4 regions of the Rhizobium sp. G187 genome follow, and region 4 is predicted to be linked to each of the others. Evidence: riboswitches for the same ligand, from Rfam matches in the RefSeq annotation. Region 4 holds a riboswitch; each other region holds the start of a gene.
The links. Region 4 has a riboswitch for cobalamin ahead of cobU (bifunctional adenosylcobinamide kinase/adenosylcobinamide-phosphate guanylyltransferase). Riboswitches for the same ligand answer to the same signal wherever they lie in the genome.

Region 1: linked by a shared signal. The riboswitch ahead of ACSV9I_RS19420 (ABC transporter ATP-binding protein) and the one ahead of cobU (bifunctional adenosylcobinamide kinase/adenosylcobinamide-phosphate guanylyltransferase) in region 4 are both predicted to bind cobalamin.
Region 2: linked by a shared signal. The riboswitch ahead of ACSV9I_RS06395 (aromatic ring-hydroxylating oxygenase subunit alpha) and the one ahead of cobU (bifunctional adenosylcobinamide kinase/adenosylcobinamide-phosphate guanylyltransferase) in region 4 are both predicted to bind cobalamin.
Region 3: linked by a shared signal. The riboswitch ahead of bluB (5,6-dimethylbenzimidazole synthase) and the one ahead of cobU (bifunctional adenosylcobinamide kinase/adenosylcobinamide-phosphate guanylyltransferase) in region 4 are both predicted to bind cobalamin.

Annotation. Positions count from the first base shown of each region.
Region 1 is NZ_JBPUGM010000008.1:28,886-32,640, forward strand. Features, by position in the region: gene ACSV9I_RS19410 (ABC transporter permease) at 1-670, shown strand, start outside; gene ACSV9I_RS19415 (ABC transporter permease) at 678-1,469, shown strand; cobalamin riboswitch at 1,757-1,989, shown strand; gene ACSV9I_RS19420 (ABC transporter ATP-binding protein) at 2,225-3,019, shown strand; gene ACSV9I_RS19425 (ABC transporter substrate-binding protein) at 3,037-3,755, shown strand, end outside.
Region 2 is NZ_JBPUGM010000002.1:322,508-326,262, reverse strand. Features, by position in the region: gene ACSV9I_RS06400 (hybrid-cluster NAD(P)-dependent oxidoreductase) at 1-704, opposite strand, end outside; gene ACSV9I_RS06395 (aromatic ring-hydroxylating oxygenase subunit alpha) at 706-1,950, opposite strand; cobalamin riboswitch at 2,051-2,252, opposite strand; gene ACSV9I_RS06390 (DUF6656 family protein) at 2,557-3,159, shown strand; gene ACSV9I_RS06385 (DUF6656 family protein) at 3,393-3,755, shown strand, end outside.
Region 3 is NZ_JBPUGM010000001.1:411,776-415,530, forward strand. Features, by position in the region: gene ACSV9I_RS01915 (NAD+ synthase) at 1-1,156, shown strand, start outside; gene ACSV9I_RS01920 (TolB family protein) at 1,221-2,054, shown strand; cobalamin riboswitch at 2,093-2,282, shown strand; gene bluB (5,6-dimethylbenzimidazole synthase) at 2,326-3,075, shown strand; gene ACSV9I_RS01930 (DUF2865 domain-containing protein) at 3,026-3,755, opposite strand, start outside.
Region 4 is NZ_JBPUGM010000001.1:860,930-864,684, reverse strand. Features, by position in the region: gene ACSV9I_RS04120 (ATP12 family chaperone protein) at 1-442, shown strand, start outside; gene ACSV9I_RS04115 (hypothetical protein) at 504-1,244, shown strand; cobalamin riboswitch at 1,333-1,701, shown strand; gene cobU (bifunctional adenosylcobinamide kinase/adenosylcobinamide-phosphate guanylyltransferase) at 1,828-2,358, shown strand; gene cobW (cobalamin biosynthesis protein CobW) at 2,362-3,438, shown strand; gene cobN (cobaltochelatase subunit CobN) at 3,440-3,755, shown strand, end outside.

The sequences.
Region 1 (3,755 bases), on a different contig from region 4:
GGTCTTTATCTGGACGGTCCTCTATTCCTCGATCGTGACCGCGATCTGTTTCGCCATTGCCTATCCGCTCGCCTACTACCTGTCGAAAAAGGCATCGCTCAAGAGCCTGCCGACCATCTTCCTGCTGCTCACCATTCCGCTCTGGGTCAGCGAAATCATGCGCTCCTTCGCCTGGTTCATCATCCTGTCGCTGAAGGGACCGCTCAACTACATCCTGCTCGATATCGGTCTCATCGAACGCCCGATCCGCTGGATGACTGGTTTCCGCAGCGTGATGATCGGCCTCGTCTACACCTATGTCCTGTTCATGCTGTTCCCGGTCTACAATGCGATCCAGTCGCTCGATACGAGCCAGATCGAGGCGGCGGACGATCTGGGTGCATCCTGGTGGCGCATCCACTGGCGCGTGATCCTCCCCCATGCCAAACCGGGCATCGCTTCTGGATCCGTGATGGTCTTCATGCTCTCGGCCGGGTCTATCCTCGTGCCGACGCTGCTCGCGTCGACCAATTCGCGCTGGTTCACGGAAATCATCCAGCAATGGATGTTCGAATCGCTCGACTGGAATACGGGCGCGGCCTACGCATTCCTGCTTCTGATCCTGTGCACGCTCTTCGTCACCGCCGTGATGCGGATCTTCCGCGTCAAACTGTCCGACATTGCGAAGTGAGGCCGGCATGACCCAGAAATCCGACTGGCTGTTTCGCGTCTATCTCGTAATCTTCCTTGCCTATCTCTTGCTGCCACTGGTGGTCATGGGCGGCGCCGCCTTTAACGACACGCGGTTTCCCTCCGTGTTTCCCTGGCAGGGATTTACCCTGCAGTGGTTTGTCGAATTGTGGAACGATGCTCGCCTGCTGAACGCCTTCAAGAACACCTTGCTGGTTGCGCTCGCTGTCGTCGCGATCTCTGTCCCGATCGGCACCGCCGCTGCCATCCTCGTCAACAATCTCGGCGGCACGCTCCGATCCACACTCTATGGAATGATGGTCGCGCCCGTGCTCACGCCCGGCGCCGTCATCGGCATATCGACCCTGCTGTTCTGGAATTCGCTCGGCGTGGCCCCCGGCCTGCATCTCGCGGTCCTCGGCCAGGCCTCCTATATCTCGGCCTTCGTGATGTTGTTGGTCCTTGCGCGCCTTCAGAGTTTCGACCGCTCGCTGGAGGAAGCAGCCCTTGATCTCGGTGCAAGCCATATGATGGTTCTGCGCCGCATTCTTCTGCCGCATCTCTACCCGGCACTGGGTGCTGGCGCCGTTATCGCTTTCTTCCAGTCGATCGAGAACTTCAACGTAACGCTCTTCACACGCGGCCCCTACGATACCTTGACCGTCTACGTTTTCTCGAAGGTCCGAAGTGGGATTACGCCAACGATCAACGCGCTCTGTGTCATCCTGATCGCCGCGACCCTGCTCGGCGTCCTGATTATCGAGATCCGCCGTCGCAGCGTGGGCCGTCCTCAGGCTTGACCTCCAATCGACCTCCGGCACAGGTAGGAACGGCGCCTGATCTCCGGCTGGCTTGCTGAGCTGGCCCGGAGATGCCACTTCCGCAGGCGGCGGATTGGCGACTGTCTCTTACTGGGGGGATCGGACTGCACTACCCGCGTTTGCCCGGTGTTTCTCCAGGCTTTCATCGTCTGAGACGGCACGCGCCTAAGCACGGGAATTTCCTTGCACTCGCATTGTAATGATATTACAGAACGCAGGAATTGATTGATGCGCAGGTGAGGGGCTTGACCAGCAGAGCTTTGGCACCCTATTCAGAAGGGGACGGTTCCCTCATCGGATGACTTCGAGGGGATTAATAGGGAACACGGTGAGGACGACCCATACAGGGACCAAGACCGTGGCTGCCCCCGCAACTGTAAGCGGATTGCCGTTCATCCTGGTGGCGTGAGAGCGCCAAGCCACTGCGAAGTTTCGCGGGAAGGTTGATGATCTGCACATATCCGTGAGCCAGGAGACCTGCCGTCAAGAGAAATGTAACTGCAGCGGACGGGGTGTTCCGATGGATCTGAATGGAAAATTGCGCTGGTCGCCAGCGCATGAAAAATTTGCCATTTCGCCTCCCGGTCAGTCCTTGGGGGGAAAGTCGTGGCAAGTCTCACATATCACCAGCTAATCCATTGCCCGGGATGCTGTGGCATCGGCATGGCTGACATGGTTCGCGCGCGGATGCCTTGGACCCCGCTGCCCCCTGACACCAAGCAGGGGCGTCTCTAATGAGCTGTGACACGCAAGGAGTTGGTATCCAGGTCTCAGATCTCGGCTGGGGGCCGGATGCCGCACGCTTTCTCATCCGTGACGTCAGCTTCGCTCTGAAAGCCGGCGATCGATTGGCTATTATTGGTCCGAATGGAGCAGGCAAGACCACCCTGCTTCGCTGCCTCTACCGTGGCCTTATGCCCCGAGAAGGTCGGGTTCATATTGAAGGCGAAGACATCTGGCAGATGCAGGCCCGGCGCGTTGCCCAGAAAGTTGGCGTTGTTCTGCAGGAGATGCCGGCCGACTTTCCATTCAACGTCCGCGATGTCGTGATGATGGGCCGAATTCCGTGGCGTACCGGGCTATCCGGCTGGACGGCCGAGGATCGCGACCAGGTTGATCACGCGCTCGAACACTTGAGCCTGGCGGATATGGGCAAGCGGCAGTTCTCGACATTGTCGGGTGGTGAGAAGCAGCGGGTGCTCGTCGCCCGCGCGCTGGCGCAGCAGCCGCAGATCATGATCCTCGATGAGCCGACAAATCATCTCGACATCCGACACCAGCTCGAGATTCTCGACCTCCTGGGACGGCTGAAGCTGACCATTATCACCACCTTGCACGACATCAATCTGGCAACCGATTTTGCCACCCATGTGGGCTTGATGAATGCCGGGTCCCTGACGGCTTTCGGCGATCCTAAATCGGTTCTGACCGAAAAACTTCTGTCTCGTACCTTCGGTGTGACGGCCAATCACAGAGCCGATGATCACGGCCGATTGTCCGGCTTCTCATTTTCCCTTGCCGCTTCCTGATTTTGAAAGGGTCTCTCATGCCTGCCGCCTTGTTCTCCCGATTGGTCTTCGGTGTTGTCGCCACGTTCCTCGCAACCAGCGCACTGGCGGCTCCGGTGACGGTGAAGAGCTGCAATCGAGAAGTCACCTTCGACGCGCCGCCAAAGCGTGCCGTTTCAAACGACGTCAATCTGACCGAGATGATGCTCGCCTTGAAGCTACAGGATCACATGGTCGGCTATACGGGTGTCTCGGGATGGAAGACGCTGGATGAGACCTTGCGTGAAGGCGTGAAGGAACTCCCGGAGCTTTCGCCGAAGTACCCGACCAAGGAAGTGCTGCTCGACGTGGACGCTGACCTTTACTTTGCTGGATGGAACTACGGCATGAAGGTTGGCGGCGAGGTCACCCCCGAAACGCTCGAACCGTTCGGCATCAAGGTCTACGAATTGACCGAATCCTGCATCCACATCATGGCGAAGAACAAGCCGACGATGGAGGACATGTTCACCGATATCATCAATCTTGGCCGGATTTTCGCGGTCGAAGATAGAGCAGAGGCGCTGGTTGCCGGTTATCGTGCGGGCCTTGATCAGATTACCACCCGCATCGGTGCGATCGAAAAGCCGACGCGTGTCTTCGTCTATGATTCCGGCACGGAGAAGCCCTTCACGTCAGGTCGTTTCGGTATCCCGACAGCCATGATCGAAGCCGCCGGCGGGGTGAACATCATGGATGATGTCGAAAAAAGCTGGAC
Region 2 (3,755 bases), on a different contig from region 4:
GCCATGAAGGGCGCCGGTCCGCAGCAGAACACGGTGCGCTCAAGGAAGTCAGGCGCCAGGAGTGCGATCTTCGCCTTGTCGATACGACCCTTCAGGCCCGACCAGAGCTGGCCGCGCGACACTTGCTCGACAATGAAGCCGAGCGTGAGATGCGGCATCTCGCGCGCCTTGGCCTCCAGCTCCCAGCGAAAGATGATGTCATCAGGGGAGCGGGCACAATTGAGGAAGGTGATATCGCTATCGGGTGCCCGATCTGCCATGTCGCGGGTCATCGACACCATGGGCGTGATGCCGGAGCCGGCGGAGATGAAGAGGTATTTCCTGCCCGGGTGCTTTGCATAGGAGAAGTCACCCAGCGGCCCGATCGCCTTCAGCGCCATGCCCGGCTTCAGGTGATCGAACATCCAACGCGTGCCGATGCTGTCGGCCTGCGCCTTGACCGTGACCGCCACCGTATAGGGACGAGACGGGCTCGACGACAGGGTATAGGTGCGCATCACCGGCTCGGGGCCGACAGGGATTTCGAGCGTCACGAACTGGCCGGGCAGATAACGGAACCAGAGGCCGGGCTTGTTCGGCTTGAAGGTGAAGGTCATCACGTCGGGGGCTTCCGGCGTGACGGCAACACACTCAAGGAGATGCTCCCGGTCGGACCAGGGGCGCATCTCATCGACATGGCGATACTGGGTGACGGCGATATTCATCTCACGCCACCGCTGTCAGGCGGGCCTTGTCGCCCTGCAAGCGGTTGATCATGAAGGTCGTGTACCATTCGACGAACTGCATCACGCCGCCTTCGTGGTCCACCGAGTAAGGACCGGGCTCATAGGCCGGCGAGCGGATGCCGAAAGCATTTTCTTCGACGATCGACCGGTCCTGATCATTGGTCATGTTCCAGACATGGGTCAGTTCCTCGAGGTCGTAGTCAACGCCTTCGACTGCATCCTTGTTGACCAGCCAGGTGGTGGTGACGGCGGTTTCCTCAGCCGAGAGCGGCAGCACGCGGAAGGAAATCGCATGGTCGCCAAGAATGTGGTTCCAGGTCGTCGGATAGTGGAAGAGCAGCATGGTGCCGATATGGCTGATCGGGACCTCGGCCGAGAGCGGCTTCTTCACCGCACGCTTGCCGGACATGGTGTAGCTTTCGGCATCCTGGATCAGAGGCATGCGGGCGGTGCGGAACTGGCCGGACGGGTCCATCTTGAACTCGGACGGCAGGCCTGCAGCTTCGCAGCGCGCCCAGTGTTCGGAGATGAACGGGTCGTCGCCTGCACCCTGCACGCCGGTTGCGGTCGGGGCTTCCGGATAAGTGCGGCAGAGCTCCGGGTGATTGCCGGCGCAGTGATAGCACTCGCGGTTGTTTTCCCAGACGAGCTTCCAGTTGCCCTTCTCGATGATGGTGTTCTGGTGGGCAACCTTCGCCTCCCACAGCCGGTGCGGCTTCATGTAGGGCTCGATCGAGGCGCGGACGGGGGCGAAATCGGGGGCATCATTGGCCAGGCAGATGAAGATGTAGCCGGCGACGCTTTCGCAATGCACGGTCTTCAGGCCGAATTCGCTCTTGTCAAAGGTTTCGCCCATCTGGCGGGCAAAGACGAGCGAGCCATCGAGATCGTAGGTCCACTGGTGATAGGGACAGACGAGCTTGGCAGATGCGCCGCGATCCTGGGTGCAGACGCGGTGGCCGCGATGGCGGCAGGTGTTGTGGAAGGCCCGGATGACCTGATCCTTGCCGCGCACCATGACGACGGGATAATCGCCGATCTGTGCGGTGAAATAATTGCCGGCGCGCGGGATTTCGCAATCATGGCCGACAAACAGCCAGTCGCGATACCAGATCTGCTCCATATCGAGCTTGAAGTAATCCTGGTCGATATAGAAGGGCTGCTCAAGGGAGAAACCCTCGCGGCGGTTTTTGAGCTGTCGCAGTATCGTCGCCTGCAGGTCCATGTCGTCCTCGTTTAAGCGCTGGCGGAGAAGAGCGGAGAAGGATCGCCCCGCTTCCTTGGGAAGCGGACCTGACGCATCTCCGGCCGCCCTCCGCGACCTTGAATGTTCGTTTCCCGAGGCTGGTTTCCGGGCTAAGGAGTGGTCCATTCACGGACCGCGCCGGCGCCTTCCCAGGGTTGCCCCCAGTGGCCTTTTGCCGAAGCGCATTCTCCACCACCGTTGCGGGGGCAGCGCCGGATTTTGACCGGCTTCCCGATTTCCACCCTCCCTAGCTGGGCGGCACCTCGAGCTTGGGTTCATCTAATCACACGGTCGAAATTCTCGCCGCACTGCGAAACGACACGGTCGGAAGTGTTTGCGACATGTCGCAACTTCGCTTGTCCAGCGCCCGTGGAGAAATTTTCGTTACTTTACTTGCGTCTAAGCAATGCCGCATTCCGGACGACAGGTCACGATGGCGCAAAATGGCCAACGGCGGAGATGTTTTGAGCTTTTGCGACTGGCAAGCTTCGGGAAACGTGTTTCAGCGATACTATCTGCAAATCGCCATCAATCAGGCTGCGTCGAGCTTTTCTCGCGCGCGTCTGTCAGGGCCGGGATATCGACATGCAGAAACTCAGATATTACGCATCGCCAAAGAAAAGCGACGCGAAGGCGCTGGCCAAGGCACAGCATACCGAGTTCTTGCGCACAGGTCGCATTTCGCGCAGCCGCGAGGACTGGCTGGCAGATGAACGACGCTATCTGACCTATGAAGAAGTTGCCGAGCGAACGGGCAAGCGGCTTGAGGCAGCAGCCGAGACGACCCATGCGCGCATCAACGCGGTGCACCGCGACATCCGCTTTCCAAAACTCATCTTCCACCGCACGCTGAACAACAGCCCGCATCTGGGCTATTGCCATGTGACTGCAGCACGGACGAACTTCGCGCAATATGCCGATGTGCGCTGGGCCTTCTATATCGCCAACTTCGTGGCAGAGCTCGGCGGCAGCGAATCCTTCTTCGACCAGATCCGGCAGAGCTATGCCCGTATGTATTTCGCCGTCGCGATGAAGCCGGAGGCGGAAACCAAGGCAATGGCGATCGACCGGACGGTGCGCGAGAATGGCCTCTTGTTCACCACGCAGGACCCACAGGAAGCTCTGCGTAACGTGTTGATGCTGGGCGCCCGCAACGCGGAATTGCGCAAAATCATTCAAAAGCTCTGAGCGACGGACAGGCCACATTCGCAGCAGCGGTCTCCCTGTTCACCACCAAACATCCGAATTCCGTGGATGTCCGGAGGTCGGGACAGCGCCTGTGCGCAAATTTTCACCACGACGAAAATCGCTCACTTTTTCAGCCACTTTATCCGAAAATTCCCATAACCGAAAATTGCAGTTAACTGTGAAAAGTTACAGTTGCCACCGTTACAGAGGCATCCAAGGGGACATTCTTTCCCATGCAAAAGCATATATATTTCGAGACGGCCCGGACATCGCAACCCGCACGCAACAACAAGGCTTCCGACTACCTCAGACACGGTCCCTTTGCGCAACATCTGGAAGACTGGGTTCCAGACGAACGCCGCTATCTGACTTATGAAGAAGTCGCTGAGCGCACGGGCCGCAGGCTGGAGGCAGCGGGGGTAAAGACACACAAGCAGATCAACAGTTTCCACCGTTCGATCCAGTTTCCGAAGATGATCTTTCACCGGACGCTCGATGAAATTCCCCATCTCGGCTACTGCCACGTCACGGCAGCTCACACGTCATCCCGCAAGTTTTCCAAGGTCCGATGGGCGTTTTACATCGCCAATTTCCAG
Region 3 (3,755 bases), 450 kb from region 4:
CCTGCTCGTGCCGAACGGTTCGCCCTACTATCGTGGCAAGGTGGATGTTCGTCATCAGGTCGTGCTTCGCCAGGTCATCGAAACTGGTCTGCCACTGATCTTCGCCAACCAGTTGGGCGGACAGGATGAGCTGGTATTCGACGGCGCAAGCTTCGCCTTTAACGGCGACAAGTCGCTGGCCTTTCAGATGAGCCAGTTCGAAGAGACGTTGTCTGTCACCACCTGGAAGCGGACAGCCGAGGGATGGCGCTGTGACGAGGGGCCGATGTCTAAGATCCCCGAGCGTGAGGAAGCGGATTACCGCGCCTGTGTTCTCGGGTTCCGGGATTATGTCAACAAAAACGGCTTTAAGAGCGTGGTTCTGGGGCTCTCCGGTGGCATCGATTCCGCGATCTGTGCGGCGATCGCCGTCGATGCGCTGGGGGAGGAGCGGGTGCGGACAATCATGCTTCCCTACCGCTATACGTCGGAAGAAAGCTTCGCCGATGCAGCAGCCTGTGCGAAGGCGCTTGGATGCCATTATGACATCGTGCCGATCGCAGATCCGGTTGAGGGCTTCCTCTCAGCGCTTTCGGACATGTTCGAAGGCACGGAGAGCGGCATCACCGAGGAAAACCTGCAGAGCCGGGCGCGTGGCACCATTCTCATGGCTGTTTCGAACAAGTTCGGCTCTATGGTGGTAACGACCGGCAACAAGTCGGAGATGTCGGTTGGTTATGCGACGCTGTATGGCGATATGAATGGCGGGTTCAACCCGATCAAGGACCTTTACAAGATGCAGGTCTATGCCTTGTCCGCCTGGCGCAACAGCCATGTGCCGCCCGGTGCGCTCGGACCTTCTGGGGAGGTCATCCCGGCCAACATCCTGTCCAAGGCGCCATCCGCCGAGCTTCGTCCGAACCAGACAGACCAGGATTCGCTGCCGCCCTATCCGGTGCTCGATGACATCCTTGAATGCCTGGTGGAGCGGGAAATGGGCGTCGACGAGATCGTTGCGCGTGGCCATGAGATTGCAACGGTGCACCGGGTCGAGCATCTGCTCTATCTGGCGGAATACAAGCGTCGCCAGTCCGCACCCGGCGTCAAGATCACAAAGAAGAACTTCGGCCGAGATCGCCGCTATCCGATTACCAATCGCTACCGCGATCGTGACTGAGCAATAGCAGACGGCACGCGTACAATAGAGATTCGGGCGCTTGTCCCGGCAGAAAGATGGTGTGATGCGCAGTTCGGTTGAAATCTATGATATGGAAACCCGAACCTCGACCGTGGTCTGGGAAACAGATCTTCTGGTCGAAGCACCAAACTGGTCGCCGGACGGTTCGTATCTGCTGATCAATGGTGATGGACTGCTGCATCGGATCTGGCTTGATGAAGATAGCGAGCCGGAAGAGGTCGATACCGGTTTTGCAATTCGCATCAACAATGATCACGGCATTTCGCCCGATGGTTCCATGCTGGCGATCTGCGACAGAACACTGGTTGGTCAGTCCTGTATTTATGTCCTGCCGGCCGAAGGCGGCATGCCGCGTCAGGTGACGAAAAACATGCCCTCCTATTGGCATGGCTGGTCACCGGATGGAAAGACGCTTGCCTATTGCGGCATCCGTGATGATATCTTTGACATCTACACCATCCCGGTCGATGGCGGAGACGAACTGCGTCTGACACAGGGTGAGGGACGCAATGATGGTCCTGACTGGTCGGCGGATGGCGAATGGATCTACTTCAACTCCAGTCGCAGCGGGCTGATGCAGATCTGGCGCATGCGCCCTGACGGCCGTGACGTGCAGCGCCTGACAAACAGCGATTCCGGGGACTGGTTTCCGCATCCGTCGCCGAACAACGACAAGGTTCTCTATCTTTCCTATGCGCCAGATGTCTTCGACCATCCGCGCGACAAGGATGTCAAACTCTGCCTGATGGATATGGACGGCAGCAATCAGGAAGTTCTTTTCGAACTCTTCGGCGGGCAAGGCACGATCAATGTGCCGAACTGGTCTCCCGATGGCGGAGCCTTTGCCTATGTGCGCTACTTCCCGGAAAATCCATAGGCCAGGCCAGACTTCTTGCGCGCGCCTCCAATCAGGGTGTAAGCCTTGGGCTGTCAGGTGCCCGCGCAGGCGGGAGAATCGGGAAGTCGGTGCAATTCCGGCACGTGCCCAACGCTGTAAGGCTGACGTTCACGCGGGGGAGACCCAGCCACTGGTCGGAATGATCGGGAAGGTTGCGTGAAACGGAGGACGCCGAGTCAGAAGACCGGCCTGACATCATGGACTAGCCCGCGCGGACGGCGGGCGGTTGCGCATTGTTGGGGACCAAGCGATGCACGACGCGTACCGGGGCGCACTAGCGCCCGCATCCTCATTTTCCGAAGCCGAACGCGCCGCGGTTTATCGCGCCATACATACAAGGCGCGATGTGCGGGACCAGTTTGTCTCCGATCCCTTGCCGGATGACTTGGTGATGCGTCTGCTGGACGCTGCTCACGCGGCGCCATCCGTTGGCTTCATGCAACCCTGGGACTTCATTCTTGTTCGCGATGCAGCGCGCAAACGTGCTGTTCGCGAAGCCTTTGAGAGGGCCAATCGCGAGGCCGCCGCGATGTTTCCTGAGGAGAAGCGCGCGATTTATGACAGCCTGAAACTGCAGGGCATAGAGAAGGCACCCCTCAATATCTGCGTGACCTGTGATCCCGGCCGTGCTGGGCCTGTCGTTCTCGGTCGCACCCACAATCCGCATATGGACGCCTATTCAACCGTCTGTGCCATCCAGAACCTCTGGCTTGCTGCGAGGGCCGAGGGTGTCGGGGTTGGTTGGGTCAGCATCTTCCACGAGGAGGATGTGAAGGCTGTGCTCGGTATTCCCAAGCATATCCATATCATCGGCTATTTGTGCGTCGGCTTCGTCGCTGAACTTTATTGCCAACCCGAACTGGAAGTCAAAGGCTGGCGCAGTCGGTTGCCGCTCGGCAGTCTCGTGCATCTGGATGGTTGGGACGAGCCAGGTTTTGCTTCTGACGCGGTCATTCCTGCAATGGTTGAGGGCCGGGCTGGGCAGGATTCCGAAGGTTGATCGTGCCCTTGTCGGGCGGCAGGAAGACCGGCCCAACCTTGCGTGCGCCGAGCGCCGCTTCGTCGAGATCTCGCTCTGGTGCTGGAATCGACTTGTTCTGCAAGCTGACAGAGGGGGCGCTCAGCTGGCGGATGGACGTTTGCGGTTCAGCTTGTTTGGCGATGCCCGCACCACTGCCGCGATTGCTGGAGAAGTTGCAGGAACAACTCTCATCACGGCCGCGGCTGCGATAAGCAAATGCTGACGGCAGGTCGCGATATGACTGGCCAGTCGCCACAGAGATCATGTCTGCGGCATCTCCTTGAAGGGGGGGCTGATAGAACAGCTCTGTCTTTACGCCCGGACACATGTTCTGGCACAGGGTGGCGTCACGCTCGAAATAGGTCGCCGAACTCTGTGACGAAATGGGGAAGAAGCCACCGTCGCAGGTCCGGACGCAGAGCGTTCGGACATTGCCGGTCGGCAGGAGGCGCGGTTTTTCGAATTGCCCAAGATTCTTACTCGCCCGATCAACCTCGGGGACTGTATCGAGGTACGGCGTCCGCACGTTCTGCTCGTCTGTTTCGATGCCTTCCAGGCTACAGCCATTGGCGACGAGTTCGTCGATCCTTTGCTCTCGCGTTGGCTGGCCGCGCAATTCTTTCAGTTTTGCGGTCAGGATCGAGAGGTTCTCTTCCATT
Region 4 (3,755 bases):
TGCCGGTTCGGACATGCTTTGCTACCGCGCCGAGGCCCCAAAGGAACTCGTTGAGCGCCAGGCTGCGCGCTGGGACCCCGTGCTGGCATGGATCGCCGAGGCGCATGCAGCGCGCTTCATTCTGGCAGAGGGTGTGATCCACCAGGCTCAGCCATCTGAGGCCATCTCCGCATACGCCGCGGCGCTGGAACGGCATCGCGACGCGTTTGCCCTGTCGTCTATCAATGTTGTCACGACGCTGACAGGGTCGGCTATTCTCGGTCTCGCCTTTGCCGAAGGCGCCTTTGATCTCGACGATGTCTGGTCGCTTGCCCATCTCGATGAAGACTGGACAATCGAACATTGGGGGACGGATGCCGAGGCCCAAGCAAGACGCGAAAGCCGTTACCGGGAATTCGCTGCTGCGGCGTCGTTGTTTACGGCCCTTCAGTCGCGGGATTAACCGGTCGATAACTATGATGGGCTGATGCTCTGGCTGGTAGAATCAGCAGCCAGGGACCGAAATGCTCGCCCGCAGCTTCCGCTCGATCATTGCGCTCGGGCTCATGCTTTGCCTTTCCTCCTGTATCGGCTTGCCGAATGCGGGGACCGGCAGGCCGCTCGTCTACAATATCCGCAGCGTCAGCGTGATGGCGAATGCCACTCTGCCACTTGATCTGCTCAGCAGCGTCGATCAGCGGGTGGGATCGGCGATTGCTGCAACCCGCCCGCCGCAAGGCGCCCAAAGGGTCGTTCTTCTCGTTCGTATCGATCGCCTGGACAAGGGTGATAATGCGCGCCGCCGCATGGACCGCGCCCGCTTTACGGTGACCGCCACCTCCGTCGAAACTGGCGAACCGGTGGCTGAGGGCCAGCTGGTGGCCAACGCGCCGACAGACGATCCGCGTTATGCCAATGAGGCTTTGGCGGAGGAGATTGCAGCTCGCATCCGTTACGCCTTTTCGCTGAAAACACCGCAGGTTAGACGGCTACCCCCACAACGGACGCTGTCGACCCGGCTGATGGATCAGATCGCGGCTTGGCCTGCAAAACCTGCAGAGGCAGCACGCCCTGACGCCCGCGCGCCGACCTTGCCGACGAAGGCCCCACTGCCGCCTGCCGCAAACGGAGATGCGCCCGTTCAGGCGCCACCGCCACGCGCTGCGGCGAGGCCTCCCAGCACGGTGACGGATGGCGCCAGCGGAGCCGTCCGACTCGGTAAAGGCTGCGATGCGACCACCAACCCGAACTGCCTCGCGCCATAGCGCTGAATGCCTTCCCTGTGACTGTTTGTCCTCATGTGGACGCGCCAACCCATGTCGTCGGCGTGATTGACTTGCGCGTTGGGGCCGCCTAATTCTGATGTCGGATGGTTTTCGGATCGCAGGAATGCAATCCGGAAAGCAAAAGGGAATGCGAGGACATGGACCCAGGTCGGGCATGTCGAACGCAGCCGACCCCGCGACTGTATTGCAGCGAGGGTCTCCTATCCGGATGAAGCTGGGCGGGCAGCATACGCATGGTGCGTTCGTTGCTCCGTTCTTCGCCAAAGCCGGAAAAGCCACTGGGGTGGCGACACGATCAGCCGGGGCAGGACGCCTCTTTCTCTACGAATCGTCCGCTCTTTCGTGTCGCCTCTAAACTCCGGGAAGGCGAGGGAGACCCGTTGGCTAAGCGCCACGACCTGTGAGCCAGGAGACCTGCCATCCGGCGGACATGGTGTCCACATTGGGGAAATTTCCCCGTTGCCAGCACGGAGGTTGTCGTGGCGACGTTTCAGATGGGCTGTCCCTGCCGGGGCCGTCGACGGTTTGCGCGCGCCATAGGCTCCCTCCACGGAGGACGGCCATGAGCGGCCATGATCGGCTCTCCACACTGGTGCTTGGCGGCGCCCGGTCCGGCAAATCGCGTTTTGCCGAAGGATTGGCGCGCAAAAGCGGGCTTAACCGCATCTATCTTGCCACCGGCCGTGCCTGGGATGACGAGATGCAAACCCGCATTGAGACCCACAAGGCAGACCGCGCCGGCGATGCCTGGACGACGCATGAAGAACCTCTCGATCTGGTCGGTGCACTGAAATTGCTCGATCGATCCGACAGCGTCATCCTCATCGATTGCCTGACGCTCTGGGTCACCAATCTGATGATGGAGGAGGGGCGAGACGTGGATGCCGAGGGCGTAGCTCTTGCCGCGCTGCTCCCGAAACTAAGCGCTTCCATCATCCTTGTTTCCAATGAAGTCGGTCTCGGCATCGTGCCGGAAAACCGGATGGCTCGTGCCTTCCGCGACCATGCCGGCCGCCTCCACCAGTCGATCGCCGTAGAGGCGACAGACGTCTATTTCGTTGCGGCCGGATTGCCGCTGAAAATGAAGGGTTGAACCATGTTGCAGAAGAAGATCCCCGCGACCGTTATCACTGGCTTCCTCGGTGCGGGCAAGACCACCATCATCCGCAACATGCTGATGAATGCTGGCGGCAAGAAGATCGCTCTCATCATCAACGAATTCGGTGATCTTGGCGTGGATGGCGACGTGTTGAAGGGCTGCGGCGCTGACAATTGCACGGAAGACGACATCATCGAACTGACCAATGGCTGCATCTGCTGCACGGTTGCAGACGACTTCGTGCCAACTATGCAAAAGCTGCTCGATCGCGATGTAAAGCCGGATCACATTGTCATCGAGACCTCGGGCCTGGCTCTGCCGCAGCCGCTGGTCGCCGCCTTTAACTGGCCGGACATTCGCACACGTGTGACCGTCGATGGCGTCGTCACCGTGGTCGATAGTGCCGCCGTCGCGGCGGGCCGCTTCGCCGATGATCATGACGCGGTCGCGGCACAGCGTGCCGAGGATGACAACCTCGACCATGAAAGCCCGATCGAGGAACTGTTCGAGGATCAGCTGACCTGTGCCGATCTTATCGTTCTCAACAAGACCGATCTGCTCGACGCCACTGGCATTGCTGCCGTGCGCGCCGAGGTGACCGGTCGCACCAGCCGCAAACCTTCGATGATCGAGGCGAAGAACGGCGAAGTGCCCTCGCTCGTCCTGCTCGGGATCGGCGCCAGCACTGAAGACGATATCGACAATCGCAAGTCCCATCATGAACTGGAGCATGAGGCGCTGCATGCCTCTGGCGCCGACCACGATCACCACCATGATCACGATGAGTTCGAAAGCTTTGTTCTGAAGCTGGGTGAAGTCTCCGATCCCTCGGCCTTTATTGATCGGCTGAAGCCTGTCATCGAGAAGCACGACATTCTTCGCCTCAAGGGTTTCATCGACGTGCCCGGCAAGCCCATGCGCCTCGTCATCCAGGCCGTCGGAACTCGCGTCGACACGTATTTCGACCGCCCCTGGACATCTAGCGAAAAGCGCGAAACGCGCCTGGTGGTGATCGGACTGCATGAATGGGATTTCGCCTCGGTCGTTGAGGACGTCGAGGCAGCCGCGGCCTGATATGCATCTGCTTCTTGCCCAGAAGGGGTCGATCAGCGACGGCGACGAGGCAATCGACCTCGGCCAAACGGCCGGGGACGTTCTGTTCCTCTCGGCGGCGGACACGGAATTGGCAGCCGTCGCCGCAGCCGTTGCTATAAGGGGTGACGAGACGTTTTCCTGGCGGCTTGCGAGCCTGATGGCGTTGAAGCACCCGATGTCGGTCGACACCTATATCGAGCGAACCGCGCGCCATGCGCGGCTGATCGTGGTGCGGGCGCTCGGCGGGGCAAGCTATTTTCAGTATGCGCTGGAGGCTCTGCATGCGGCAGCGCGAA